3 regions of the Halomonas sp. WWR20 genome follow, and region 2 is predicted to be linked to each of the others. Evidence: predicted binding sites of a transcription regulator. Region 2 holds the regulator's gene; each other region holds the start of a gene.
What was found. Region 2 encodes LexA, which represses DNA repair genes until DNA is damaged. Its sites were predicted from a motif close to TACTGTNTANNTANACAGTA; they were not measured.

Region 1 (9,978 bases), on a different contig from region 2:
TGCAGGCGAGGATGTGGGCCTGGCAACCGTCTATCGCGTGCTGACGCAGTTCGAGGCAGCGGGTCTCGTCGTCCGTCACAACTTCGACGGTGGTCATGCGGTATTCGAAATGTCCCAGGAAGAGCACCATGATCATATGCTGTGCTTGGAGACCGGGGAAGTGGTCGAGTTCTACGATGCTGAAATCGAGCGTCGCCAACGTGAACTCGCCGAAGAGCGGGGTTTTGAGCTGGTCGATCATGCGCTGGTACTTTACGTACGCCCCAAGGGCTCGACAGCGACCCGCCGCCAGGAAGGTGGTGGTCATCGTCGCTAGTCGCTATCGGTGATAAACGCTGCTTTTTAGCACGCTACTTTTGAAGAAAAAGCCACGACGTTCCGTCCGTGGCTTTTTTGCGTCCTTGAGCTGTTTGTCCCGCGCTGGCTTCAGCCGTCAGTGGTGTGCATGCTGACTGGCGTCCAGCATCTCGCGGGCATGGGCCAGGGTGCGGTCGGAGAGGTGAACGCCGCCCAGCATGCGCGCGAGTTCACGCACCCTGCCGGAAGTATCGAGTAGTGCCATCTGGGTCAGGGTTGTGTCGTCATGCACCTGCTTTTCGATGTGCAGGTGCTGATGGGCCTGGGCGGCGACTTGCGGCAGATGTGTCACGGTCATGACCTGCCCCTGAGAGCCGAGCCGGCGCAGCATTTGCCCGACAATCTCTGCGGTAGCCCCCGAAATGCCGACATCGACTTCATCGAAGACCAGCGTGGGAATGGTCGAATGGATAGCCGCGACCACCTGAATGGCCAGGCTGATGCGTGACAGCTCGCCACCCGAGGCGACCTTGGCCAGAGGGCGTGGCGGCTGCCCCGGGTTGGCGCTGATGAGAAAGCGCACCTGATCCAGGCCGTTGGGTTGAGGGGCGTTTCGGCTTTCCACCTCGACTTCGAAGGTCGCCTTGCCCATGGCCAGGAACGCCAACTGGTCCTGAACCTCCCGGCCAAAGGCAGTGGCGGCTTCGCAGCGGGCGGCACTGATCGCACGCGCACGCAAGCGATAATTGTCACGCAGGGCCTCGACTTCAGCCGTCAGGGCTTCCAGGTCATGGTCGCCGCTTTCCAGTCCGACGAGTTCATCGCGCAAGCGCTGGTGAAGTTCGACCAGTTCCTCGGGCATGACGTGGTGCTTGCGGGCGATGCGGTGGACTTCGGCGAGACGCGATTCCACCTCAAGCAGGCGTTGGGGGTCGAGCTCGGTATTCTCGGCAAAGCGGTGCAGCTCGCGTGCCGCCTCCTCGACCTGGATCTGAGCATCGCCGAGCATGCCCAGCGCGTTGGCCAAGGCGCCATGCTCGCTACCCGGCAGTTGCGACAGGCGGGTCATCGCCTGTGTCAACAGATGCAGTGCTCCGCCTTCGTCGTTATCGCAGCACTCCGCCGCAAACTGAGCCTCGGTGATCAATTCCTCGGCGTGGGCGAGTTGTTCCTGTTCCTGCTCGAGGCCGCTCAGTTCCTCCTCGCCCAGGCCCAGCTGATCCAGTTCCTCGACCTGGTAGCGCAGCAGTTGCCGCCGGGCCTGCAGCTCATCGCCATCTTCGGCCAGGCGCTTGAGCTTGCGCCGTAGCGCCTGCCAGTGCCGGAAACCATCCTGCAGCTCCGTAACAGCCTGGGAATGTCCGGCGAAATCATCCAGCAGGCGTAGGTGCATGTCTTCGTGGAGCAGTGTCTGATGAGCATGCTGGCTATGGATCTCGATGAGATTCTCGCCCAGCGCCTTGAGGTCGGCCACGGTGCTGGGTTGACCATTGATCCAAGCCTTGGAGCGGCCGTTGGCGGATACCGTACGCCGCAGCAGGCAGTCTTCGGTGGGCAGCTCGCGGGATTCCAGCCAGGCGCGGGCGTTCGGCAGCCGAGTGATGTCGAAGCGGGCGGTGAGGTCGGCGCGGTCGCGACCGTGGCGTACGCTCCCGGCATCGGCGCGCTCGCCCAGGCACAATCCCAGTGCGCCGAGCAGGATCGATTTACCGGCACCGGTTTCTCCGGTAATCGCCGTCATACCGCTGCGCAGGTCCAGGTCGAGCGCGTCGACGATGGCGAAATCGCGAATCGCAAGCTGTATCAGCATGGCTACCTCCGGCATGTCTCGCGCCGGTGGGTGTCGGCGCCTCTGTTCTGGCTGTTTATACAGTAGGGCGACACCTGCTTCAATTCCCCATGGGTAACATCTGTACTTGCGGCTTGAGATCGTTATTGGCATCCCCATATAAGGGGCAACTCTTTGCTAATCGCGGCCCGTGGGCCGTTTCATGATTTCAGGAGATTGCACATGACCAAAGATCCCCAGACTCCCACCGATGAAGAAGCGGTCCCGCCTGCGCGTGACGACGAGCCGCAATCGCTCGACGACGAGGCGCTAGAGGGCGAATTGGAGGACACGCTTAGAGCGGCCGAGCAGGCCGAAGTCGATGACGGCATCATGGTGAACCCCGAGGCGGAAACGCTGGCGGCGCGCGTCGAAGAGCTCGAGCAGTCGCTGGCCGACGCCAAGGATCAAGCCATTCGTGCGGCGGCCGAAGCGCAGAACGTGCGCCGGCGTGCCGAGCAGGACGTGGAAAAGGCGCGCAAGTTCGCGCTGGAGAAGTTCGTCAAGGAGCTACTGCCGGTAGTCGACAGCCTGGAGAAGGCGCTGGACGCCATGGGCGAAGAGGCCAGCGAGGTGCATCGCGAAGGGGTCGCCATGACGCTCAAGCTGCAGCTCGATGTGCTGGGCAAGTTTGGCGTCGAGCCGGTGGAGCCGCAGGGCGAACCGTTCGACCCGCAGTACCACGAGGCGATGGCCATGGTGCCCAACCCCGAGCTGGATCCGAATACAGTGATGGACGTGATGCAGAAGGGCTATCTGCTCAATGGTCGCCTGGTGCGCCCGGCGATGGTTGTGGTCAGTCAAGCCGCGAGTTGATGGGGCGCCCTTGAAAGTTTCGTCACACCCGGTTGATGAAACTTTCCCAGCGGGACGCGACGGAAGCCCTTGAAAGGATCCGCTGCGCCCCCACATAGATGACAAGCAGGCGGCGCAGGCCGCAATGAACAGGCAAGCAACGATTTCGAGGTATTCTCATGGGACGCATTATTGGCATCGATTTGGGAACCACCAACTCCTGTGTCGCCGTACTCGATGGCGACAGTGCCAAGGTAATCGAGAACGCTGAAGGCGGCCGTACGACACCTTCCATTATCGCCTATACCGACGATGGCGAGACGCTGGTCGGTCAGGCGGCCAAGCGCCAGGCGGTCACCAACCCGACCAATACGCTGTACGCCGTCAAGCGACTGATCGGGCGCAAGTTCAAGGATGACGTGGTCCAGAAGGACATCAAGATGGTGCCCTACGGTATCGCCGAAGCCGACAATGGCGATGCCTGGATCGAGGTGAAGGGCAAGAAGCTCGCTCCGCCGCAGATCAGCGCCGAAGTGCTCAAGAAGATGAAGAAAACCGCCGAGGACTACCTGGGCGAGGAAGTCACAGAAGCGGTCATCACCGTACCGGCCTATTTCAACGACTCCCAGCGTCAGGCGACCAAGGATGCCGGACGTATCGCCGGTCTTGAAGTCAAGCGCATCATCAATGAGCCGACAGCGGCCGCGCTGGCCTACGGCATGGACAAGTCGCGTGGCGACAAGACCATTGCCGTCTACGACCTGGGCGGTGGTACCTTCGATATCTCGATCATCGAGGTGGCCGATGTCGATGGCGAGACCCAGTTCGAGGTACTGGCCACCAACGGCGACACTTTCCTGGGCGGTGAAGATTTCGATCTCAAGCTGATCGACTATCTGGTCAGCCAGTTCAAGCAGGACAGCGGCATCGACCTGTCCGGTGATTCCCTGGCCATGCAGCGCCTCAAGGAAGCCGCCGAGAAGGCCAAGATCGAGCTGTCCAGCGCCCAGCAGACCGAAGTCAACCTGCCGTATATTACGGCGGACAACACCGGTCCCAAGCACCTGAACGTCAAGATTACCCGTGCCAAGCTCGAGTCGCTGGTCGAGGATCTGGTGCAGCGCTCCCTCGGTCCGTGCAAGACTGCGATGGCCGACGCCGGGCTGTCCTCTTCCGAGATCGACGACGTGATTCTGGTCGGCGGTCAGACGCGCATGCCGATGGTGCAAAAGAAGGTTGCGGAATTCTTCGGCAAGGATGCGCGCAAGGACGTCAACCCGGATGAAGCCGTGGCCATCGGTGCCGCCATTCAGGGCGGTGTGCTGGGTGGCGATGTCAAGGACGTGCTGCTGCTTGACGTTACTCCGCTGACCCTGGGTATCGAGACCTTGGGTGGCGTGATGACGCCGCTGATCGAGAAGAACACTACCATCCCGACCAAGAAGACCCAGACCTTCTCGACCGCGGACGACAACCAGACGGCCGTGACCATTCACGTACTGCAGGGTGAGCGTAAGCAGTCCGGTCAGAACAAGTCGCTGGGCCGCTTCGATCTGGCCGACATTCCGCCGGCGCCGCGTGGTGTGCCGCAGATCGAGGTCGCTTTCGATCTGGATGCCAACGGTATCCTGAATGTGTCCGCCAAGGACAAGGCGACCGGCAAGGAACAGTCGATCGTCATCAAGGCCTCTTCCGGTCTGTCCGATGAAGAAATCGAACAGATGGTCCGCGATGCCGAAGCGCATGCTGACGAGGACAAGAAATTCGAGGAACTGGTCCAGCTGCGTAACCAGGCCGACGGCATGATCCACGCGGCGCGCAAGACTCTGACCGAGGCCGGCGACAAGGCCGATGCCGGCGATAAGGAGAAGATCGAGTCTGCGATCAGCGAACTCGAGGAGGCGTTGAAGGGTGACGATCAGCAGGTCATCCAGGCCAAGCTCGACGCGCTGACCGAAGCTTCCGGCGCACTGGCCCAGAAGATGTATGCCGAGCAGAGCGATGGCGCTCAGCCGGGCGAAGGGCAGGCCGAAGCCGGCGAGAAGAAGGAAGACGACGTGGTTGACGCAGAATACGAAGAAGTCAACGACGACCAGAAGAAGCAGTAACCAGGACGTCTGACGTTACCACGGAAGCCGGCGGCGCGGGGGCCAAGATGACTCCCGCGTCGCTGTTTCCGAGGTTCAGACACGGAGGCGGACCGATCCATGTCCAAGCGTGACTATTACGAAGTACTGGGTGTCGAGCGCGGCGCTGATTCGAAAGAGATCAAGAAATCTTATCGTCGTCTCGCCCAGAAATTCCACCCGGATCGCAATCCGGGCGATGACACTGCAGCGGAGAAGTTCCGCGAGGTGTCCGAAGCTTATGAAGTCCTGTCCGACGACGAAAAGCGCGCGGCCTATGACCAGTTCGGCCATGCCGGCGTGGATGGTCAGGCGGGCGGTGGGTTCGGCGCAGGGGCCGGGGCCGGTGGCTTCAGCGATATTTTCGGCGATGTGTTCGGCGATATCTTCGGCGGTGCCGGTGGCCGGCGCAGCCCGAATGCGCCGCAGCGTGGCTCGGATTTGCGCTATAACCTCGAGCTCGATCTCGAAAATGCGGTGACCGGCACTACCGTCGATATCCGTGTGCCGCGCCATGTCGAGTGCGAGCACTGCGATGGCCATGGCGCCGAGCCCGGCTCGAGCAAGGATACCTGCCCGACCTGTCATGGCATGGGGCAGGTGCGCATGCAGCAAGGCTTCTTTGCCGTACAGCAGACCTGTCCAAGCTGTCATGGGCGGGGCGAGGTCATCAAGGTGCCGTGCCGCAAGTGTCACGGCGAAGGCCGCGTGCGCGAGACACGCACCCTGTCGGTGAAGATTCCCGCCGGGGTGGATACCGGGGATCGCATTCGCCTCAACAACGAGGGCGAAGCCGGCATCAATGGCGGGCCTCCCGGCGATCTCTACGTTCAGGTGGCAATCAAGCCGCACGCCATATTCGAGCGTGACGGCCGTCATCTGCACTGCGAAGTGCCGATCAACTTCGTCGATGCCGCCCTGGGTGGCGAGCTGGAAGTCCCTACGCTGGAAGGCCGGGTCAAGCTCAAGATCCCGCCCGAAACCCAGACCGGCAAGCTGTTCCGTCTGCGCGGCAAGGGCGTCAAGCCGGTGCGCGGCGGCCCGGCGGGCGATCTGTTGTGCAAGGTGGTGCTGGAAACTCCGGTCAACCTGACCGAGCATCAGAAAGACCTGATGCGTCAGCTCCAGGACAGCCTGAGCGGAAGCAACAGCCATTCGCCAAAGAAGGATGGCTGGTTCGATGGCGTAAAGAAGTTCTTCGAGGATATGAAGCCGTAAGAAGCGCTTCCTGCCTGAAAATGAAGAGCCTCGGGGCCACACGGTCTCGGGGCTTTTGCATTTGGCGCCTGCCAGTGGTGAATCGGCAATCGGTGAAGTACGCTGCTTTGTTCAGGGAGCTTTTGCTAGGGAGTGCCGAGTTTGAATTCATGGACTTTTGTCATCGCCGCGTTGGGCTTCGCATTCTTGCCTGGGCCCGCCATGCTCTACACCGCTGCACAGACACTGGCCCGGGGTCGCAGGGCGGGATGGCTGGCAGTGCTTGGCGTGCACCTGGGATGTTACGCACACGTTGTGGCCGCGTCGCTTGGTCTGGCCGCGCTATTTGCAGCGGTACCGCCGGCTTATGTAGCGATGAAGGTTGTCGGGGGCGTCTATCTGCTGTGGGCCGGTTGGCGCATTTGGCGTCTGGGCCTGGGGGCCGCAGAGGCGGAGGCGTCATCGGCGGTCAGCCGTCATGCGCGCCACGCCCTGCGCGATAGCATCATCGTCGAAGTCTTCAATCCCAAGACGGCGTTATTCTTCGTCGCCTTCCTGCCGCAGTTCGTACAGCCTGAAGCTTCCATGCCGGTTGCCTGGCAATTGCTGTGGCTGGGGATTGCCACCAACTTCCTGTTCTCCTCGGCGGACGTGGTCGTGGTACTGCTGGCGGTGCCGCTGCGCAAGTGGCTGCAGGGTCAGCAAGGCTCATCACGCCTGGTGCAGCGCCTGGGAGGCGGATTGCTGGCCGGGTTGGGAATGCATGGGTTGCTGAATGCCTCGCGGTAGGCAGGAGGCGGCGTTGCCGGCGGGACGAAGACCTTCGAGGAAAGATAATGCTCCGCCCCCCGTGCGGCGGGCTCATGCCGGCATGCTGATATGGGCGCTGTTGGTGGGGTTTTCCTTTCCGGCGGTGGGGCTGCTGAGCGAGGGGCTGCCACCAATGTTGCTCACGGCCATACGCTTTGCCATCGCCTCGGCGGCGCTGGCGCCTTTGGCATTTCACGAGGCTGGGGCCTGGCCGGGAGCTCGCGGGCTGGGGTTGTACGTCGCGATGGGAGCGTGCCTGGCGGGCTTCTTTGGGGCGATGTTCTGGGCCGCGCATCGGGCCAGTGCGTTGAGCATGTCGACGCTCTTCGTCAGTGTGCCGTTGATGGCGTATTGTTTGGGGTTGGCGCTGCGTGTGGAGCAGCGCGCCTGGGGATTGTTGGGGATTCTGGGGTTGGGTGCGCTTGGGGCGCTGGGGCTGGCCTGGGCCGAGTCGGGGGGTAACCTCGCCGCCTTGCACTTGGGTCGCGGAGAAGGGGTGTTCTTTGCCGGTTGCGTGGCCTCGGCGTTTTATCCGGTGCTGACCAAATGGGGGTTGGCACGCCGTTGGCTGCCGAATTCCGCGGCTCAGCGTACCTTCTGGAGCCTGCTGTTGGGCGGCGGACTGATTGGTCTGTTGGGCATGGGGGTAGAAACGACGGCGGCACTGCGGCGCATGACGCTTCTGGATGGCCTGCTGCTGGTATATCTGGGTCTGTTTTCCAGTGCCCTGACGTTCTGGCTGCAGCAGCGGGCCACAGCCGCGCTGACCCCGGCGGCGGTAACCGCCTATGGTTATCTCGTGCCGTTCGTCTCGATGCTGCTGCTGTTCGCCCAGCATCCGCAGCGGATCGACTGGGTATGGCTGCCCGGCAGCTTGCTGGTGGTGACTGCCATCGCTCTGTTGCTGCGACGGGATACCCTCAGCCGTCGGACGTAACCTCGAAACAGCTCAACAGGGTCTTCTGCAGCAGGCTGAAATTGTCGTCGCTGACCATCAAGTAGCGATTGTCGGCCAAACGTGTCAGCCCTTCGAAGTTGTCCACCGACCAGCCTGCACCCGTCTCCAGCCGAGCCAACGTCTTGACGGTGAGATCGCCGTTGGCGCCCAGGCTGACACGGCGCAGCGTAATGGTCAGCGAGGCCGGCGGAGCATAGGCGCGCTCCAGGGCGAGCAGATCGTCGTCGAGTATCTCCAGCGCGGTAAGGCCGCTGTGGTAGGCATCGGCTAGGGGATAGGTCCATTCGGCGCCGCTGGCCAGCGCGAATAGCCGTGTCGTGCCTTCGGCCATGCCTTGCGGGGGATGTTCGAGGCCGGCAATCACGCCTTCGCGACCATGCCGGCCTAGCGCCTCCAGGCCGCCGTTGGATTGGGCGCCGCGCAGGCCGGGAGGCGTCATGGCGTTTCCGCGTGGACTGCCATCGGGAAGAAAGCGCTGGAGGCGTGCGTTCTGCTCGAAACCGATCAATAGCGTAGTATCGCCGCGAATCCCGTTGTCCGCTCGCTGCAGGAGCAACGATTCGGCGTCATTGTCCGGCGAGCCAAGCAGCGCATTGTCGGCACCGCGCAGGGCATAGGTTTCCAGGGGCTCCAGACCCACCAGCTTGCCGCCGCGGAATTCGAGTCGGGCGCGATGCAGCCAGCCGCGGTCGGATAACATGTAGAGCAGAGACTCGTCGTGGTCCCAACCCAGTGCCGACAGGCCGCCTGCCGGAGTCTCGTTGTGCCATTTGCCGGGCAGCGCCAGCGTGCCGCACCAATGCAGATGAGAGGTGGACTCCAGCAGTGTGTTTGACGCCAGAGAGGTCTGGCGGGGAACCGCAGTGCAGCCGCTCAGGGCGGCCAGCAGACAGCAGAAGAGTAGACGCGGCATGCCCGATAAAGTCTCCAGGAAGGCGAATGCAAACAAGCTGTTATCCAGCCTAGTGCAAGGCGCGTGAGGCTGCATGGCCGGATGTGGGGCCGGCTCTGGTATACTCTCGCGCAGATATCCTACTGGAGGGGGCAATATGACCCGGATCGCCATTATGGGAGTGGCTGGTCGTATGGGGCGCACCTTGGTGGCGGCTGTCGACCAGGATGCGCAGGCGAATCTGGCCGGTGGCGTCGTCGAGCCGGATAGCTCGCTGGTAGGCGCCGATATCGGCGAGCTGGCGGGACAAGGGCGGCTGGGCCTGAGCGCAGTCGCGTCGCTGCGAGAAATTGTCGATCGCTTCGACGTGCTGATCGATTTTACTTCGCCGCAGGTCACGCTGAGCAATCTGGCATTCTGTGCCGAGCATGGCAAGGCCATGGTGATCGGTACGACTGGCCTCAATGCCGAAGAGCTGTCCGCGCTGGACGATTACCGCGAGCGGGTGCCAATGGTATTCGCCCCTAACATGAGCGTGGGCGTCAACCTAACGCTCAAGCTGCTGGAAACGGCGGCACGGGCGCTGGGGGACGAAGGCTACGATATCGAGGTCATCGAGGCGCATCATCGCCATAAGGTCGATGCACCTTCCGGAACGGCGCTGAAGATGGGCGAGGTGGTGGCTGAGTCGCTGGGGCGTAGCCTCGAGGAACACGGCGTGTTCAGCCGAGAGGGGCAATGCGGGCCGCGTACCGACAAGGAAATCGGTTTCGCCACCGTGCGTGCCGGCGATATCGTGGGTGAGCATACGGTGATGTTCGCCACTCAAGGCGAGCGTATCGAGATTACCCACAAGGCGAGCAGTCGCATGACCTTCGCCAGGGGCGCCGTGCGCGCGGCGAACTGGCTCTCGAGCCGGTCGGCAGGGCGCTACGACATGCAGGACGTGTTGGGGCTCAAGGATTCGGCTGCCGAGGGCTAGTATCGGAGCAGAGAATCATGTAGCATTCCGAAAATTTGGCCGCACGCTTGTCGCGAATGGCCCTAGCATTCCGAGCGAATGACAACAAGCGGG
Region 2 (9,978 bases):
GATCGGGAAGTACCAGGGTGCCGGGGCCCAACGCCGGGTCGATACCGCCCGCCGCATTGATCCCGACGATGCATGTCGCCCCGGCTTTTTTCAGTGCCCAGATATTGGCGCGGTAATTGACCCGGTGCGGCGGCAGCTTATGAGGATGACCGTGGCGCGCCAGGAACAGGAGCTCCCTTTCACCCATCGCACCATGTATCACGCCCGATGAGGCCGCGCCAAGCGGTGTTTCCGAGGTATGCCGCTTGATGACCTCCAGCCCCTGCATCTCGGTCAGGCCCGCACCGCCGATGATCGCCAGCATGGTTCTCTCCCGCCTCAGAGCCCCTTCGGAGCAAAGATGCCCGGGGCATTGCGCCAGTATCCCTTGTAATCCATACCGAAACCGAAAACGTAGCGATCCGCGACTTTCAGGCTGCAATAATCGGCCTTGAGGCCGGGAACCGCCTTGCGATCATGGTTCTTGTCGACCAGCACCGCCGTCGAAATACTCGCCGCACCGGCGTCGCGGCAATACTCGAGGATCGCCGCCAGTGTCGAACCCTCGTCGAGAATATCGTCGACGATGACCACATGCCGGTTGGCCATGGGAACTTCCGGCGATACCCGCCAGAACAACTCGCCGCCGCGTAGCCCGCCACGATAACGCGTGGCGTGCAGGTAATCGACTTCGAGCGGGAATCCCAGGCGCGTCAACAGATGGCCGGTGGTAATCAGGCCACCGTTCATGACGCAATAAAAGACCGGCAGCTTGTCACCCAGATTGGCGGTAATGGACTGCGCCATCCGATCCAGGGCAACTTCCACTTCCTCTTGGGTGATCAGACAATCGGCATGGGCCATGACATCCCGCATGGTGGCCAGCGATTCATGGCAAACGGCAGAAGCTTGTTTAGGCATCGGACTCTTGATTTTCACGGCTGGGCTGGAGGCTCAGCGCCCAGGCAGGCGCTGAGCCTCCAAGATGATGAAAGCGGTACGGTCAATGACAGGCCCGCTGCGCCTGCGGCACCCTAGCGCCTTGTCCCGCGTTGCGCAACGTCGGCATGAGGATCCCAGAGAGATCATAGGGACTCTCCCTATTGCGCCCGGGCCGTCGCGTTATTCAGGCGATTCTTCGGACATGGCCTGCAGGCGTGCATGCGTACGGCGCCAGCGCGTCAGGGCCGTCAGCGTCTCCAGCCCCGGCCGGGCGCGGGCATAGCGCAGCTTACCCAGCCGCCGGGAAGGTCTTCCTTCGCACGCCTCAAGCACTTCTACCGCGGCCTGGCGGTCATTACATACCAGGACCATGTCGCACCCCGCCGCCAACGCGGCCAGGGCACGCTCGGCGGGGCTGCCGGCAACATGCGCGCCGGCCATCGACAAGTCGTCGGAAAAGATCACCCCCTTGAAGGCCAGCTCCTCGCGCAGCATCCCAAGCCAGCTCGGCGAGAAACCGGCGGGACGCCGGTCGAAGGCCGAAAACACCACATGGGCGGGCATTATGCCGTCCAGGCGCGACGCCAGGGCGGCAAACGGCACCAGGTCGCGAGCACGCAGTTCGTCAAGCGAACGCGGATCTTCCGGCAGCGCCAGATGAGAGTCGACATTCACCCCGCCATGGCCGGGGAAATGCTTTCCCACCGCCACCATGCCGGCTTCGTGCAGACCTTCGATGAAGGCGCCCGCCAGCGCGCTTACCGCCTGAGGATCGGAGGCAAAGCTGCGATTACCGATAGCGGGCGAGGCATTGTCGTCGATGTCGAGCACCGGCGCGAATGACAGATCGAGCCCACATGCGGCCATTTCCATGCCAAGCAGCCATCCTGCATCCTGAGCCAGGGCAAGCGCCTCTTCCGGCGATTCCCGGTGCAGTCCCCCGAAACGAGCTGCTGGCGGCAGGCGGGTCACACCCTCGCGCAGGCGTTGCACCCGACCGCCTTCCTGGTCGATTGCCAACAGGATATCGGGGCGAATTTCGCGTACCGCACGGCTCAACTCCTGCACCTGTTCTGCGCTTTGCGTGTTGCGTGCAAACAGGATGACGCCGCCGACTTCGGGACGCGCTAGCAAGTGCCGTTCGTCCTGCGTCAGGGTGGTGCCTTCCAGATCCAGCATCACCGGGCCGAGAGGTTGGGTCATCGTCACGTTCCTGGAAAATGAAAAGGGATTCTAATCGACCCGGCCGAGCCATCACAATGCACTATAGATGCAACCAGACAGGGGTTCCCGGCACGGCCCGTTCAAAGACGTCCATTAATGCCGCGTTACGCAGACGGATACAGCCATGGGACGCAGCAACCCCCATCGGTTCGTCGGGGGGAGTGCCATGCAGGTAAATGTAGCGGCGCTGGCTGTCATTCTCGCCCCCACGATTCATACCGCGCTCCAGACCGCACAGCCACAGGATTCGCGTCAGGATCCAGTCCCGATGGGGATACTCCTGCGCCAGAGCGGTCGTGTAGATCTCTCCCGTGGGGCGACGTCCGCGAAATACACTATCCACGGGCTGGCCTGCCCCGATTGCCGCGCGGACATAATGCCAGCCTAGCGGAGTCTGTCCGCTGCCTTCGCGTTGTCCCACGCCTGCGGCACCCGTCGACACCGCATACTCTGCGCACACTTCACGTCCCCGCCATAGGCTGAGCCGCTGATGCGTGACATCGATTTCCAGCCACACGCCCCGCTCGGGAGGCAAATGCTGCAGACATGGTGTACGCATCGCTTAGCTTACCTGCTTGATTTCGGCATCCGGCAAGGGTGCGGTCATTCCCGCGACCACTACCGGGCGCAGACGGCGGATCAGTTCCCGCACGCTTACATGCTCGCCGAAATCTTTCTCGGCGATATCGCGTAAGGCATCCAGGCCGGAAAGCGTGAAGATTACCGACCCCAGCATGAAATGAAGCCGCCAGAAGCGCTCGGCATCCGGCAGATCCGGCGTCGCCCGACGTACCAGCGCTGCAAAGCGTGCGAAGACACTGCCGTAGTGCTCCTGGATGTAACGACGCAGATGACCTTGTGCCTGAGTATAGGCGAGCCCCAGCAGGCGCATGAAGGTTTTCAGACTGTTACGCTCGGCGGGCACTTCAAGCACGGTACGTGCCATGGTTTCCAGCAGGACCTCCAAGGGAATCACATCCGGGTAGCGGCTCTCGAGAGTATCCAGCGCGGCGTGGAAACGTTGGGTAAAGGGATCGAGATAGCGGGCGAAAACCGCCTGGATCAGGGACTTCTTGGAACCGAAATGATAATTTACCGCCGCCAGGTTCACCTTGGCCTTGCTAGTGATATTGCGCAGTGAAGTTTCGGCAAACCCGCGCTCGGCGAACAGCACTTCAGCGGTATCCAGAATGCGTGTCACGGTATCAGTTTGGGCCATGGGAATGCCTCGCTCCGGCCATAAACAGTTGTTTTAAACGCTATGATTCTACGCGCACAACTTTTGACTCACAATGGCAACGATTAAACGTTCCATGCCTGCCGGCACGACCGCTTTGACGGAAGAAGTTGCAGACACCGAAATACTGGATACAATCACATACTGTACAGCCGAACACTTCCAGCCCAACACAACTCCGCGGAGGTTGCATGTCCCGCCCGCTCACGCCTCGCCAGCAGAACGTCTACGATTTCATCGTCAAAACGATAAACGAATTCGGCTATCCTCCGACGCGGGCTGAAATTGCGCGAGCCTTGGGATTCCGCTCTCCCAACGCCGCGGAAGAACATCTGCGGGCGCTCGACCGCAAGGGCGTGATTCGCATGATTCCCGGCACTTCGCGGGGTATTCGCCTAGCGGCCACGGAGCTCGACACATCCGCCCCCACCAATGATCAGGGACTTCCCATTATCGGTGAGGTAGCCGCCGGGAGCCCGATTCTCGCTGCCGCTCACATCGACCGTCACTGCCCGTTGCCGCCCGATTATTTCACGCCGCGTGCCGACTACCTCTTGCGGGTGCGCGGACTGTCGATGAAGGATATCGGCATTTTCGACGGCGACCTGCTTGCCGTGCACCGCACTCAGCGTGTGCAGAATGGCCAGATCGTGGTGGCACGACTCGAGGACGAGGTGACGGTAAAACGCTTCAAGCGCGAGGGACACCAGGTCTGGCTGCTGGCGGAGAACTCCGATTTCGCCCCGATCGAAGTCGATCTGCGTCATCAGCCTCTGGAAATCGAAGGTCTAGGGGTCGGTGTGATCCGCGGCGGCGACGGTAGCGGTCTGCACTGACCTTGGCACGATGCGCAAGATTCTCCATGCCGACTGCGACTGCTTTTATGCGGCAGTGGAAATGCGTGACGCTCCGCACCTGAGCGGGGTTCCTCTGGCTATCGGGGCCAGCCCCGCGCAACGCGGTGTAGTGGCGACCTGCAACTACCCTGCCCGTGCGTTCGGCATTCATTCTGCGATGCCCACGGCAAGGGCACTGCGGCTATGCCCCGAGTTGACCCTCCTGCCACCAGACTTCGATAAATATCGCCAGGTATCGGCTCAGATCCAGAGTATTTTTCATCAGCTTACGCCCTGGGTCGAACCGCTTTCGCTGGATGAAGCCTATCTCGACGTTTCCGAAGTCACCGGCTGGCATGGCAGCGGGACCTGGATGGCCCGTTGGCTGAAACAGGAGGTTCTCTCGCGCACCGGTATTACCGTTTCCGTCGGTGTCGCCCCCAACAAGTTTCTTGCCAAGATCGCCAGCGATTGGGAAAAACCCGACGGGCTGTTCGTGATTACACCCGATGCCATGGAGGATTTCGTCAGCCGGCTCGAAGTCAAACGACTGCATGGTGTCGGTCCTGCGACGGCGGCGAAACTCGAAGGCATGGGGATACGCACCTGTACGGACCTGCGCCACCGATCTCTGGCGGCACTGACGGAGCGTTTTGGCAAGTTCGGCTATCGGCTTTTCGACCTGGCGCGAGGAGTCGATGATCGTCCCGTCAAGGTGGAGCGTGAACGCAAATCGGTCAGCGCGGAAACCACCTTCCACCAGGACCTTCCCGACCTGAATGCCTGTCGAGACGCCTTATCGTCTCTCATCGAGCGACTGAACGCGCGCCTGCAACGTCACGGCAATCCGGCCATTCACAAGCTGTTCGTCAAGATCCGTTTCGATAACTTCAGTAGCACTACGCTGGAAAGCAGCGGAGCTCTCCCCGAGCCCGAGAGATATTGGACGTTGCTGGAGAATGCCTGGCAGCGCGGTGCACGTCCCGTGCGACTGCTCGGGGTCGGTGTCAGGCTGGTGCAGGAAGACGCTACGCGACAGTTGGGTCTATTCGACTGAACTGGCCGAAATCAGGCCGAGGGATCACTTGGTATCGAGATAGCGATGGGCATCGAAAGTACGGACCCAATCCGGATGATAGGCGGCCATGATGCTGAGCAACATGCCGCTGATAAACGCCTCGGAAGGCAGCAGCATGGGCAGGAACAGTGCATATTCTCGCACTTGGCTATGCACTGTCGGATCATGGCTGCCAAGCCATGCAAAGACTATGACGCCAATCCCGGTACCCAGTAAGGAGAGCGCGGCGCCGAAAAAACCGCAAAGGAAAATGTAGATGAAATAATTGTTCGGCAGGAAGCGATCGACACCGCGCCATATACCATGTGCGATCAATACCGGTATCACTGCGGTGACCACATAGTTGACCCCCAGCAACGACCATTCGACCTTCCCCACCAGCACCATGCCGACGTTGATGGCTGCAAGCGAGAGTAATGCCAGAGGCGCGCCGAAGACCAAGGTCAGCAGTGTGGAAAGCATTAAGTGCAGGGTCAGCCAATCCACCGCCTGGGCACGTAACTGCCAGAGCAGCAAGGCGCAAACCGTGGCGCCCAACAGCCGATGCTGCAGTCCCCGCTGTTGTACCAAGGTGCGCCACGGTGCCTGCCAACCCGCCAGCATCAGAGACGCGACGGCCAGCAGAGCCGCCAGCGCCAAGCTCCATGGCGCCAGCACGGTAGCCGAAAAAGACATGCATTACCTCGCTGCCATACCACTGTGGTTAACGCACGCCGCAAAGCCACCTATATCCAGCTACCTGCTGGCGCACTCACGTTACGTAACCACCTGAGCATCATGGCACTCAAGCAAAAACCACCGTTTTGTTGCCGTGGATCAGGACCCGGTCCTGCAAATGCCAATGCAGGCCCCGTGCCAGTACCGTCTTTTCGACATCGCGGCCGAAGCGCACCAGATCCTCCGCCGTATGGCAGTGCGAAACCCGATGGATGTCCTGTTCGATGATCGGCCCCGCATCGAGTTCCTCGGTCACGTAGTGGCAGGTAGCGCCGATGAGTTTCACGCCCCGCTCGTAGGCTTGATGGTAGGGCTTGGCGCCAGCAAATGACGGCAGGAAGCTATGGTGGATGTTGATGACTTTCCCGGCATAACGCTGGCATAGCGTTGGCGGCAGAATCTGCATGTACCGCGCCAGGACGATCGTGTCTGCCTCAAGCGCATCGATCAGGCTCTCGACATCGGCAAAGGCTGCCTGCTTGTCGTCGGCGTTGACCGGAACATGGTGATAGGGTACGCCATGCCACTCCACGAGGGAGCGCATATCGTCATGGTTGGAAATGACGCCGACGATGTCGCCGTCGAGTTCTCCGGCGGTCCAGCGATAGAGAAGGTCCACCAGGCAGTGCGAGGCTTTCGAGACCAACAGCACCATACGCTTGCGACGCGCGGTATCGGTCAACGCCCAGTCCATTTCGAACTCCGCGGCGATGGGCGCAAAGGCCTCACGCGCGCCTGCCGCATCCAGCCGTAGGGAAGCGGCCTGGATCTCGTAGCGCATGAAAAAACGTCCGGTCGCCAGGTCGGAGTGCTGGTTGGCCTCGGTGATCCAACCGCCATGACTGGCGATGAAGCTTGAAACCCGGGATACAATACCTACCCGGTCAGGGCAGGAAACGACCAAACGATATGAATGAGACATGCAAAACCGCCATAAAAGGGAGTGAGATCATCACGCGGCGGCATCGATCAGGACGCGCACACGACACCAGAGCAACCGGCAGGCATGTGGCGAGCGAAAAGTACCGCCGAAGGGGGCATGATTGTAGCGATTGCTACCCTTTGCGTCAGCTCCGAGATAGCGCCTGGCGTGACACGCGACGGCCTGCGTTGTGAGGGCACGGCCTCATCCCGTATAGTGGAAGCCTTACTCCAGCCTCAGGTCAGTAATGCTGCAACCCCGCGTGCAAGTCCGTATACGTCCTCGTCCACCTCTGCATTTTCTCCCGTTGGGTGGCTGTGGCGAGATCGGCATGAATCTCAGTCTGTATGGATACGGCGATCAGTGGATCGTCGTTGATTGCGGCATGATGATTCGCCAGGACCTCACGGATACGCCGCTGCAGGTGCCCAATATTGACGAACTGCCAGGCCTTGGCATTACCCCCAGCGCGCTGGTGCTCACCCACGGTCATGAAGACCATCTCGGTGCCGTGGCCTGGCTATGGCCACACTGGAATTGTCCCATTTACGCGACTCCGCTGGCGGCAGGTTTACTGCGGGCCAAGTTTGCCGAGCATCACCTGGCGTCCCATGCCATCGAGATCATTGAGCCCGGCGACGCCGTGGAAGTCGGCGCTTTCTCGCTGCGCTTTCTCCCCCTGCCTCACTCGATCCCGGAGAGCTGTGCGCTGCTTATGCTGACGCCCCATCACCGGGTGTTGCACACCGGCGACTGGAAGCTCGATCCCGACCCCTTGATCGGCCAACCGATCGATGCGGAACTGTTTCGCTCCCTGGCGCCAGTGGACCTGTTGATCGGCGATTCCACCAATGCGCTTGATCCGGGCCACTCGCGCAGCGAAGGCGACGTTGCCCGTGCCCTTGAGGAAACCCTGCCGCAATGCTCGGGACGTGTCGTCGTCAGCTGCTTCGCCAGCAACCTCGCCCGGGTTCTCGCGCTGGGCCGCGCCGCACAACGCAGCGGGCGCCGCGTCAGCCTGATGGGGCGCTCCATGGAGCGCATGGTCCGGGTGGCTCGTAGCCTGGGTTACCTAGAGGATTTCCCCCCTCTGGTGCCGGTAAGCGATCTCGGTTATCTCCCCCCCGAGGAGATACTGGTCATTGCCACGGGTAGTCAGGGGGAGCCGCGCGCCGCACTATCGCGGCTCGCCCAGGGCAGCCACCCCCACTTCGAGCTTCATTCCGGCGATTCGGTTATCTTTTCAGCCCGCGCCATACCGGGCAATGAAGTGATGATTACCCGGCTTCAGAACGGTTTGAAGCGTCTTGGCGTCACGATATTCGACGAACACAGCCATCCGGGCCTGCACGCCTCGGGGCACCCGGCCCAGGAGGAGCTGCGCACTTTCTATCGGTGGGTCAAGCCGAGGTATCTATTACCGGTACATGGCGAGCTCGCCCACCAACAGGCGCACCAGCAGTTGGCGGAGGATGAAGGCATCCAGGCCCCGTTGATTCCTCAGGATGGCGATCTGATTCGCTTCGACAAGCAGGGACTGGCACTCGAAAGGCGCCATACTCTGATTCCGCGGATCGTCGAGCAGAATACCGTAAAGCCCCTTGCCGGTTTGAACAAAACTCGCACGGCGACGCATAGGCGCGGTGGCACACTGTCAGTCACCCTGCCTGTCAGACGCATGGAAACCGGCTGGGCCCGTATCGGGCGGCTGTTATGGGAAGCCAGCGCAGAAACCCCACTCGACGATGTGGCATTCGCCGACTGGCTGGATGACACCCTTGCAGAATTGCAGGCAGACAACGTCGCGGACGTTCGGCGCCAGCTTCATTCGCCACTGGTACAGTGGCTTGACCAGCATTTACGTCACCTGCCCGATATCTACCTGCATATCATGCCGGCATGACGCCGATAAATCCTACTTGAACACTGCCAATGCCAACATACGTGGAGGCAAATCGCAGCCATAAAAAACGGATCGAAAGATCCGTTTTTTATGGCGCCGGCGTGTCGTTATTGCCGCCCCTTCATTCGTCGTTACGTTTACCTTTCGGCGGGCGCCCACGACGCTTACGGGGCTGTTCACCCATCAAGTCATTCAATGACAGGCCCGCATCGTTGATGGCTTCACGAATCTCCGCCAGCTTGCGCTCTTTGGAGGCGCTTTCAGCTTGGCGCTGCTGTTCTTCCTGCTGCTTCTGTTCAATAACCTCTCCGATGACTTCGGCGAGCTTATGTAATTGCTCCATACTCAGCTGACGAGCTGCTGCACGCGCCACATTCTTGTTCCGAGCGATGCGCTCTAGAGAGTCGGTGGACATTGTCCTCCTCCATGCCGAAGTCACGATTCAGTACCACTGCGATTTGTGGTAAAAAGTATATGCCTCGCATGCTTTTTAGCAAGAAATGTCACTCAAAAAAGAACGATATTCTTGAATTTCAGTCGCCATGAGTGACGGTGAAAACGTGCGTATAAGCGCCCAGTCTGATTCATCCCCCCGTCATATTCATGAAGCGCACCACCTGAACATCCCCATCGGTTGTAAAATGGTGGCGTTCGGGCTTAAGCGGCATGGCTTCGATGATACGCTGCTTTAAGCGCTCGATATCGCCGGGGTGTCGACATAGCACTTCACGCAAATCGACTGAATGTTCGTTACCGAGGCACAGTAGCAGCCGGCCTTCGACGGTGACCCGAACTCGATTGCATGTCGCACAGAAATTATGGCTATGCGGGGAAATAAAACCGACGCGCGAGTCACTATCGCTCATGCGAAAATAACGGGACGGTCCCAGAGTGGACTCCGTCGTGGGTAACAAAGGATAGCGCTGCTCGATGCGCGCCTGCACTTCGTCACTGGAACAGTAGGTCTCTTCACGCGAGTGATCGGAAACATCGCCCAGCGGCATTTCCTCGATGAAGCTGATATCGAGCGCTTCATCGCGGGCAAAATCGACGAGATCCAACACCTCATCGTCATTGCGCCCCTTGAGAATCACTGCGTTGAGCTTGATCCGCTCAAACCCCGCATCACGCGCGGCACGA
Region 3 (9,978 bases), on a different contig from region 2:
CGGCGCAAGATTGCGCTGTTCACCAACGTCGAGGAGCGTGCGGTCATTCCGCTGCAGGATGCCGATACCATCTATCGCATTCCGCTGATGCTGCATGAGCACGGGCTCGACGACATCGTCTGCGACAAGTTGCGTATCGAGGCGCCCGAGGCCGATCTCACCGAATGGGTGCATGTGCTCGATGCCAAGCTCAACCCGCTCAAGTCGATCAACATTGCCATGGTCGGCAAGTACATGGAGCTGCTCGACGCCTACAAGTCGCTCAACGAGGCGCTGATCCACGCCGGCATCCAGACGCGGGTCAAGGTCAATATCGACTACATCGATTCCGAGGATATCGAGCGTCACGGCCCCGATCGCCTGTCCGGCAAGGATGCGATCCTGGTGCCGGGCGGCTTCGGCGAGCGCGGCGTGGAAGGCAAGATACTCACCGCCCGTTATGCCCGCGAGAACGGCATTCCCTATCTGGGCATCTGCTTGGGCATGCAGGTGGCGGTGATCGAGTTCGCACGCCACGTGGTGGGCTGGGAGGATGCCAATTCCACCGAGTTCACCCGCGACACCAAGCACCCGGTGGTGGGGCTGATCACCGAGTGGATCAACGCCGAAGGGGAAATCGAGCTGCGCGACGAGGCCTCGGATCTGGGCGGCACCATGCGTCTTGGCGGTCAGGTCTGCCATCTCGAGCCGGGGACCCGGGCGCACCAGGCCTATGGTCTCGAAGACATCACCGAGCGTCACCGTCACCGTTTCGAGGTCAACAATCAGTTCATCGACGAGATCGAGCGGGCAGGGCTGGTGATCTCCGGCAAGAGCGTCGACAATTCCCTGGTGGAGATGATCGAACTGCCGGATCATCCGTGGTATGTCGCCTGTCAGTTTCATCCGGAATTCACGTCCACGCCTCGCGACGGTCATCCGTTGTTCACCGGCTTCGTCAATGCGGCGGTGGAGCACAAGGCGGCACGCAACCGCATGCACGCTCAAGCCCAGAGCTGAGGAGAGGCCATGGAAAACACCCCAAAGACCATTGAATTTGCCGGCCTCAGGGCCGGCAATTCGTTGCCGCTGGTGCTGTTCGGCGGCATGAACGTGCTGGAGTCGCGCGAGATGGCCTTCGACGTGGCCCAGGCCTACGTCGACGTGGCGGGCAAGCTCGGGATTCCCTACGTCTTCAAGGCCAGCTTCGACAAGGCCAACCGTAGCTCTATTCACTCGTTTCGCGGGCCGGGCCTCGAGAAAGGGCTAGAGTGGCTGGCCGAAATCAAGTCACGTTTCAACGTGCCCATCATCACCGATGTGCACGAGCCCTGGCAGGCGCAACCGACGGCCCAGGTGGCGGATGTCATTCAACTGCCGGCTTTCCTGGCGCGCCAGACGGACCTGGTGGTGGCCATGGCCGAGACCGGCGCAGTGATCAACATCAAGAAGCCGCAATTTCTCGCCCCGCACGAGATGCGTCATATCCTGCGCAAGTGCGAGGAAGCGGGCAATGATCGGTTGATGCTGTGTGAGCGAGGCTCCAGCTTCGGCTACAACAACCTGATCGTCGACATGCTCGGCTTCGGTGAGATGAAGCAGACCGGCTATCCGCTGATCTTCGACGTCACCCATTCCCTGCAGCGTCCCGGCGGACGTGGCGACAGCGCCGATGGTCGCCGTGCGCAGGTCTTCGAGCTAGCGCGGGCCGGTGTCGCCGTAGGACTGGCGGGCGTCTTCCTCGAAGCCCATCCGGATCCGGACAGCGCGCTCTGCGATGGCCCCAGTGCTCTGCCTCTGGACAAGCTCGAGCCGTTTCTGAGCCAGCTCAAGGCCATCGATGATCTGGTCAAGGGCTTCCCGGACGTTCAGGTCGGTTAGGTTTATACGTTAGGGGGCGCCGGTCCGAACAATCGGCGTGAACGCTCCTGACGGCAGGCATAGGGCTGGGGTTTTCGGCTGATTTTTCTATGTCCGGCCACCGCATGCCAACGTTTCGTTCGCATCTGATTTATGATCCGATAACGCTGAAACAACGACATTAAGGAAGATTGCACATGGCAGAAATCGTCGATATCCGCGGCCTTGAAGTCCTCGATTCGCGGGGCAACCCCACCGTCTGGGCCGAAGTGGTGCTCAAAAGCGGCGCCAAGGGCAGTGCCTGCGCCCCGAGCGGTGCCTCCACCGGCTCCCGCGAGGCGCTTGAGCTGCGTGACGGTGACAAGTCACGCTACTTGGGTAAAGGCGTGCTCAAGGCGGTCGAGGCCATCAACGGCCGGATACGTGAGCGCCTGATGGGGATGGATGCCCAGGACCAGCGAAATCTGGACAATGTCATGCTCGAGCTCGACGGCACCGACAACAAGGCCAATCTAGGCGCCAATGCGATTCTGGCCGTGTCGCTGGCCGCCGCCAAGGCGGCCGCGGTCGACAAGGATGTCCCGCTCTACGCGCATATCGCCGCATTGTACGGCCAGCCGGATCGGTACAGCATGCCGGTGCCGATGATGAATATCCTCAACGGCGGCGAGCATGCCGACAATAATGTCGACATCCAGGAATTCATGGTGCAGCCGGTCGGGGCGGCGAATTTCCGTGAAGCGCTGCGCATGGGAGCGGAGATTTTCCATGCCTTGAAGAAAGTGCTTTCGGCGAAGGGGCTGTCGACCTCGGTGGGTGACGAAGGCGGTTTCGCGCCCGATCTGTCGTCCAATGCCGAAGCGCTGGCGGTGATCAAACAGGCGGTCGGCGATGCCGGATATACCCTGGGCCAGGACGTGACTCTGGCGCTGGATTGCGCTTCCTCCGAGTTCTATCGCGACGGACAATACCGCCTGGCCGGCGAGGGCAAGAGCTTCGATTCCGCCGGTTTTGTCGACTATCTTGCAGGGCTGGTCGAAGAGTATCCCATCGTTTCCATCGAGGACGGCATGGACGAGTCCGACTGGGAGGGCTGGAAGACGCTGACCGACAAGCTCGGCGACAAGGTTCAGCTGGTGGGCGACGATCTGTTCGTCACTAACACGCGGATCCTCAAGCGCGGCATCGACGAATCCATCGGCAACTCCATCCTGATCAAGTTCAATCAGATCGGGTCGCTCTCCGAGACGCTGGATGCGATCAAGATGGCTCAGGACGCCGGGTTTACCGCAGTGATTTCGCATCGCAGCGGCGAAACCGAAGACACCACCATCGCCGACCTGGCCGTGGCCACTTCCGCCGGGCAGATCAAGACCGGTTCGCTATGTCGCAGCGACCGTGTGGCCAAGTACAACCGCCTGCTGATCATCGAGCAGGAACTGGGCGACAAGGCCCGCTATCCCGGCCGTCAGGCCATCAAGGGCCAGGCCTGAGCGAATAGCGGAACAAACGTGGTAACTAGATGGCTTGACGAGGCCCACCGGTCACCCAAGGGCGACCGGTGGGGTCTTGCGACGCTGCCAAGGTCCGCTTTATGTCGCGCTTGTCAGTATGACGAAACTCACTCTTGAGCGCGCAGCATAACCATCTTGTCGATAACGCTCGGTTCCGTGAGAATCGCATCCAGGAAACGCAGGAAATCTGTCTGCAACGTAGAGCAGGATGCGACGGCATAGAACACGGTGCGCTTGGTGCAACAGGGTGTGGCTTCCAGGCAGGGAAGGTACCCTCAGGAGTGTGGGCAACGGGAAGTGCCCGAGGATTGGCTGGAAGCCGGGCGACCCATGGGGTCGCCTTATTTTTGCATGTGGCACTTAACCCAAAGGCTGCCCTTCTTGGGCAGCCTTTGGGGCGAAGCGATTCGATACAATCCCCCGCGAGCGATCAGCGTTCCAGATATTCTTTCTTGCCGTCCTTGCCATCCCACTCTTCGGCTTCGGGCAATGGGTCTTTCTTCTCGGTGATATTGGGCCATACCTCGGCAAGTTCGGCATTGATCTCGATAAAGTCCTGCTGTCCGTCCGGCAGTTCATCCTCCGAGTAGATGGCCTCGGCGGGGCACTCCGGCTCGCACAGAGCGCAATCGATACACTCATCGGGGTGAATCACCAGAAAATTGGGGCCTTCATAGAAGCAGTCCACCGGGCAGACTTCGACGCAGTCGGTGTATTTGCAGCGGATACAGTTTTCGGTGACGACGAATGTCATGGTGCCTCCCGGGAATCACGATAACCTCCACACTTGGGCAGGACTGGCCAGGTGGGTCACAAGGTTATAAGCTTCGGCCGCTTTATAAGCAGCCATTCTAATGGCGACACATTCTAGTCGCCTCCGTTACTGCACGGCAAGCCGTGCCGTCAATCTCCGCCGCACCATGGGCCCGGCCCGCCGTGTTGGCCGTCTCTTAGCACTGCGTGCGCCATGCATATAGCAGCTCCAGAGCCTCGCGAGGCGCCAGACTGTCGAGATCCAACTGCATCAGGGCATCCACGACCGGATGCGGGGTGGCGGCGAACAGGTCGGCCTGCTGAGGGACGTTCGCCGCTTTCGGGGCATGCAGCGTCTGATGCACTTCCTGCTGTTCGAGGCCTGCGAGCTTCTCCCGGGCGCGTTGGATGACGCTCTGCGGGACGCCGGCCAGTTGGGCGACCTGCAGGCCATAGCTCTGACTGGCGGGACCCTCCTCCACGCGATGCATGAAGACGATGCCGTCCTGATGTTCGGCGGCGGTCAGGTGCACGTTGGCCACACCGTCGGCGTGTTCGGCCAGCGCGGTCATCTCGAAATAGTGCGTGGCGAACAGCGTGAACGCGCGGGTGCGGGTCAGATGCTCGGCGCTCGCCCAGGCCAGCGACAGACCGTCGAAGGTGCTGGTGCCGCGGCCGATTTCGTCCATCAGTACCAGACTTTCGGCCGTGGCATTATGCAAAATGCTGGCGGTTTCGGTCATCTCGACCATGAAGGTGGAGCGTCCGCCGGCCAGGTCGTCCGAGGAGCCGATGCGCGTGAAGATGCGATCCACTGGCCCGATCTCGGCGCTATCGGCGGGCACGAAGCTGCCGGTATAGGCGAGCAGCACGATCAACGCCGCCTGGCGCATGTAGGTGGATTTGCCGCCCATGTTGGGGCCGGTGATCACCAGCATGCGGCGATGATCGTCGAGGTGCAGGTCGTTGGGCACGAACGGGTGGGTACTGACCTGTTCGACTACCGGATGGCGTCCGCCGCGGATGCATAAGCCCGTAGTGTCGTTGAGCTGGGGGCGAACCAGATCCAGGGACAGGGCGCGCTCGGCGAAGGCAGCCAGCACGTCGAGCGTCGCCAGCGCTCGGCCGGTGGCCTGCAATGTGTGCAGGTCGGCATTCAGCGTGTCGATCAGCGCTTCATAGAGCAACTTCTCGCGTGCCAGGGCGCGCGATTTGGCGGACAGTGCCTTGTCCTCGAACTCCTTGAGTTCGGGAATGATGAAGCGCTCGGCGTTTTTCAGCGTCTGACGACGGATATAATCGGCAGGCACTTCACGTGCCTGGGCCCGGGGAATCTCGATGAAATAGCCGTGTACCCGATTGAAGCCGACCTTGAGTCCGGCGAGGCCGGTCCGGGCGCGTTCGCGACTTTCGAGCTCGACCAGATAGTCTCCGGCATGCTCTGCCAGGCCGCGGTATTCGTCGAGCTCGGCATCGAAACCGTCGGCGATCACGCCGCCTTCGCGAATCACTACCGGCGGGCTCTCGAACAGGGCGCGTACCAGCGTATCGGCCAGCTCGGGATAGGGGCGAATATGCCGACGCAGCTCATCGAGAACGGAACCCTCCTCCAGGCCCGCCAGGTTCTGCTGCAGGCCGGGCAGGGCGACCAGCGCGTCGCGCAGGCGGGCGAGATCCCGCGGCCGGGCGCTGCGTAGGGCGACGCGTGCCAGAATGCGCTCGATATCACCGATCTGCTTGAGGTCGTCGCGGATCGTCAGGTAGTGATCGCTGTCGATCAACAGCTGTACGGCGGCCTGGCGGGCGTTCACCTGCGTCCTGTCGCGCAACGGCCGGTTCAACCAGCGCTTGAGCAGGCGCGAGCCCATCGCGGTGGCGGTAGTGTCGAGGACACTGGCCAGGGTGTTTTCACTGCCACCGCCGAGGTTGATATCGATCTCGAGATTGCGCCGGCTGGCGGCGTCGATGACCACCGACTCGTCACGCGCTTCCACGGTCAGTACCGTGACGTGGGGAAGCTGGGAGCGCTGGGTGTCGCGGACGTAATCCAGCAGCACGCCGGCCGCGGTGATGGCGCGGGTGAGGTGCGCGCAGCCAAAGCCGCGAAGATCGGCGACGCCGAACTGATCGCACAACAGGCGCTCGGCGGTTTCGCAGTCGAACAGCCAGTCGCTCTGACGCTTGAGTCCCGCCCGCTCGGCCAGAGGCGCGGGCAGGTCGAGACTCTCCGCGGCGAGCAATTCCGCCGGGGCCAGACGATGGATCTCGGCCAGCATGTCGGCATCGCTTTCGACTTCGAGCACACTGAAGTGGCCGCTGGAGAGCTCCAGCCAAGCCAGTCCCCAGTGCTCGCCCTGGGCGTGCAGCGCGACCAGCAGATTGTCGCGGCGTGCGTCGAGCAGGGCCTCGTCATGCAGCGTTCCAGGCGTGACGATACGCACTACCTGACGCTCGACGGGGCCCTTGGCCGTGGCCGGGTCGCCGATCTGTTCGCAGATGGCTACCGATTCACCGGTCTTGACCAGGCGCGCCAGGTAACCTTCGGCGCTATGATAGGGAACGCCGGCCATGGGAATCGGTTTGCCTGCCGATTGACCACGACTGGTCAGGGTGATATCGAGCAGTTGGGCAGCACGCTTGGCGTCGTCAAAGAACAGCTCATAGAAGTCCCCCATGCGATAGAAGAGCAGGACATCGGGGTGCTCGCGCTTGATTTTGAGATACTGCGCCATCATCGGCGTATGCTGAGTCGCGGTGGCCTGTGCCATGCGCATCCTTGTCGGGTCTGCAAACAGTTGCGAATGGCACTATTCTACGCGCTCAGGGGGCCATCGTCAGGAGGCTGGCGATGCCGGATAACGATTTTGCCGACGGCGCCTCGACACAGTTTCCGCCTTATTGGAGCCATGCATGCCTGCGATTCCCGACGCACTGGTCAGTCTCGATCCCGTTATTCTCAGCCAGCGGCTCGCACGCGCCTGTCTGGCGCGTGGCGTGGCGGTGACCACGGCCGAGTCGTGTACCGGCGGCGGTGTCGCCAGCGCCATTACCGCAATTGCCGGCAGCTCGGGTTATTTCGAAACCGGCTATGTGACCTATGCCAACGCCGCCAAGACGCGCCTGCTGGGGGTGAGCGAATCGATCCTGGCCACGCATGGCGCGGTCAGTCGTGAGACGGTGGCGGCCATGGTAGCGGGAGCCTGTCGGGAAAGCGGCGCGGCGCTGGGCGTGGCGGTGAGCGGCGTCGCCGGGCCGGGAGGCGGCAGTGCCGACAAGCCGGTGGGAACGGTCTGGTTCGCTTGGGGTAACGCCTCGGCACAGGACACGCTTTGCCAGTGTTTTGCCGGGGATCGGCAGGCGGTGCGTGAACAGGCGGTACGCATGGCTCTAGCCGGCTTGGTGCGGCAGCTGGAGGCCTCGTGATGGGGGCGGCTCAGTAAATTCAGCAGCTTATACGAGAGGCGTGAATCTCTCGTTCAGACATGGGCCTTTGCTATAGGCGGCGAGGAATTTTTTCGTCATAATACTGTCTAGTCATACAGTATTTTTTCGCAGTATCGAGACCGGCCGGTGTGCTGCGTCTCTCTTTTCATGTCCTCACAGGAGACGTTCATGGCACAGGACGATAACCGTTCCAAAGCTCTCAATGCGGCACTGTCCCAGATCGAGCGTCAGTTCGGCAAGGGCACCGTAATGCGCCTTGGCGATACGCCGCGGGTCATCATGCCTTCGGTATCCACCGGTTCATTGGGGCTGGATATCGCATTGGGCATCGGGGGGCTGCCGCTGGGCCGCGTCGTCGAGATCTTCGGGCCGGAATCCTCGGGCAAGACCACGCTGACCCTTTCGGTCATAGCGCAGGCGCAGAAGCAGGGCAAGACCTGTGCCTTCATCGATGCCGAACATGCGCTGGACCCGAGCTACGCCGAGAAGCTGGGCGTCAACCTCGACGACCTGCTGGTCTCGCAGCCGGATACCGGTGAGCAGGCCCTGGAAATCTGCGACATGCTGGTGCGTTCCGGCGGTGTCGACGTGATCATCATCGATTCGGTGGCGGCACTGACGCCACGCGCGGAAATCGAAGGCGAGATGGGCGATTCCCACGTCGGCCTGCAGGCGCGTCTGATGTCTCAGGCGCTGCGCAAGATCACCGGCAATATCAAGAATGCCAACTGCATGGTGGTGTTCATCAACCAGATCCGCATGAAGATCGGCGTGATGTTCGGCAGTCCCGAAACCACCACCGGCGGTAACGCGCTGAAGTTCTATGCCAGTGTGCGCCTGGATATCCGCCGCACCGGGTCGGTCAAGCAGGGCGATGAGGTCACCGGTAACGAAACCCGCGTCAAGGTGGTCAAGAACAAGGTGGCGCCGCCGTTCCGTCAGGCCGAGTTCCAGATCCTCTACGGCAAGGGCATCTACCATGCCGGTGAAGTGGTCGACCTCGGCGTGCAGTGCAAGTTGGTCGACAAGGCGGGTGCCTGGTACAGCTATCAGGGCAACAAGATCGGCCAAGGCAAGGCCAATGCCGCGCAGTTCCTCGAGGACAACCCGGCGATCATGGAAGAGATCGAGACTCAGATCCGCGCGCAGCTTTTGGCTACGCTGGAGACCAAGGACAAGAGTGAAGCTGAGCCTGCCGAAACCGAGGATCTGGGTGACGACACGCTGTTGTAAGCCATGAAGGATCGCAATGCACCGGAATCGCCGCCGCGTGACGATGCCATCCGCCTGCTGGCCCGGCGCGAGTACTCTCGCGCCGAGCTGGAACGACGCTTGGCCGCCAAGGGGCATGACGCCGAGACGCTGAGCGAAGCGTTGGATGCGCTGGCCGACGAAGGCCTGCAATCCGACGCGCGCTTCGCCGAGGTCTTCGTGCGCTCGCGAGTGGCGCGCGGGCAGGGGCCGATGAAGATCCGTGCCGAGCTCAATGAGCGCGGCATCGAGCGTGAACTGGCACGCAACGCACTCGATAACGCCCAGTCGTCCGGGGAGATCGACTGGCACTCGCTGGCGTGCGAAACCCTTGCCAAGCGGTTTGCCGGCCCCGGTGGCGAGCCGCGCGAACGTGCGCGCCGCGAGCGCTTTCTGGCCGGGCGCGGCTTCGACTTCGCGCAGGTCCGTTACGCACTTGAACATGCCTGGCAGTAAGCCTATCCCGATACCCTGAGTCCGCTGCCGCTCTCTCGCTTTTCCTTACGGGGGTCGGCCATGCCGATACCCTCTCTTGCCCTCCCTCGGGAGTGTTTCGCACTGCGCCTCCTCTTTAGTCCCTCGCTGAACGCGTTATACTAATGCGCTTTGCGACGGCTCAGGGTGCAGGGCCGCCATCATTTCTTCGGTGTTTTGCCCCGTAAGCCGCAGGGAAGAACTGCGTGCCCGCAGTGCCCCAACACCGCCACGGATTTTCTATGAAAAGCGCAGACATCAGACAGGCCTTTCTGACCTTCTTCGAGGAGCAGGGGCACACCATCGTACCGTCGAGCTCGCTGGTGCCGGGCAACGATCCGACGCTGCTGTTCACCAACGCCGGCATGGTACCGTTCAAGGACGTGTTCCTCGGCCGCGACCCGCGCCCCTATGTGCGCGCAACGTCAGCCCAGCGCTGCGTACGTGCCGGTGGCAAGCACAATGACCTGGACAACGTCGGCTATACCGCACGCCACCACACGTTCTTCGAAATGCTGGGTAACTTCAGTTTCGGCGATTACTTCAAGCGCGACGCCATCCGTTTCGCCTGGCGCTTCCTGACCGAGACGCTGGGACTGCCCAAGGAGAAACTGTGGGTCACCGTGCACGTCAGTGACGATGAGGCCGAGCGCATCTGGAAGGATGAGGTGGGCATCGACCCCGAGCGTTTCTCCAGGCTCGA

Region 1: a site for LexA is predicted at 2,153-2,172, ahead of recN (DNA repair protein RecN). Genes of this name have one in related genera too.
Region 3: a site for LexA is predicted at 7,631-7,650, ahead of recA (recombinase RecA). Genes of this name have one in related genera too.

The regions. Positions count from the first base shown of each region.
Region 1 is NZ_JBTRHR010000002.1:45,412-55,389, reverse strand. It holds gene fur (ferric iron uptake transcriptional regulator) at 1-316, shown strand, start outside; gene recN (DNA repair protein RecN) at 434-2,107, opposite strand; gene grpE (nucleotide exchange factor GrpE) at 2,309-2,941, shown strand; gene dnaK (molecular chaperone DnaK) at 3,100-5,028, shown strand; gene dnaJ (molecular chaperone DnaJ) at 5,128-6,264, shown strand; gene ACW4DH_RS03525 (LysE family translocator) at 6,406-7,032, shown strand; gene ACW4DH_RS03520 (EamA family transporter) at 7,115-7,990, shown strand; gene ACW4DH_RS03515 (esterase-like activity of phytase family protein) at 7,974-8,960, opposite strand; gene dapB (4-hydroxy-tetrahydrodipicolinate reductase) at 9,061-9,885, shown strand.
Region 2 is NZ_JBTRHR010000001.1:202,362-212,339, forward strand. It holds gene ACW4DH_RS00855 (S-methyl-5'-thioinosine phosphorylase) at 1-304, opposite strand, end outside; gene ACW4DH_RS00860 (hypoxanthine-guanine phosphoribosyltransferase) at 319-900, opposite strand; gene nagZ (beta-N-acetylhexosaminidase) at 1,102-2,124, opposite strand; gene ACW4DH_RS00870 (L,D-transpeptidase family protein) at 2,186-2,704, opposite strand; gene ACW4DH_RS00875 (TetR/AcrR family transcriptional regulator) at 2,708-3,364, opposite strand; gene lexA (transcriptional repressor LexA) at 3,574-4,218, shown strand; gene dinB (DNA polymerase IV) at 4,229-5,275, shown strand; gene ACW4DH_RS00890 (energy-coupling factor ABC transporter permease) at 5,300-5,971, opposite strand; gene purU (formyltetrahydrofolate deformylase) at 6,081-6,935, opposite strand; gene ACW4DH_RS00900 (ribonuclease J) at 7,267-8,838, shown strand; gene ACW4DH_RS00905 (H-NS family histone-like protein) at 8,960-9,253, opposite strand; gene moaA (GTP 3',8-cyclase MoaA) at 9,423-9,978, opposite strand, start outside.
Region 3 is NZ_JBTRHR010000007.1:52,028-62,005, reverse strand. It holds gene ACW4DH_RS13840 (CTP synthase) at 1-999, shown strand, start outside; gene kdsA (3-deoxy-8-phosphooctulonate synthase) at 1,009-1,860, shown strand; gene eno (phosphopyruvate hydratase) at 2,037-3,332, shown strand; gene fdxA (ferredoxin FdxA) at 3,784-4,107, opposite strand; gene mutS (DNA mismatch repair protein MutS) at 4,304-6,874, opposite strand; gene ACW4DH_RS13815 (CinA family protein) at 7,017-7,529, shown strand; gene recA (recombinase RecA) at 7,719-8,783, shown strand; gene ACW4DH_RS13805 (regulatory protein RecX) at 8,787-9,257, shown strand; gene alaS (alanine--tRNA ligase) at 9,518-9,978, shown strand, end outside.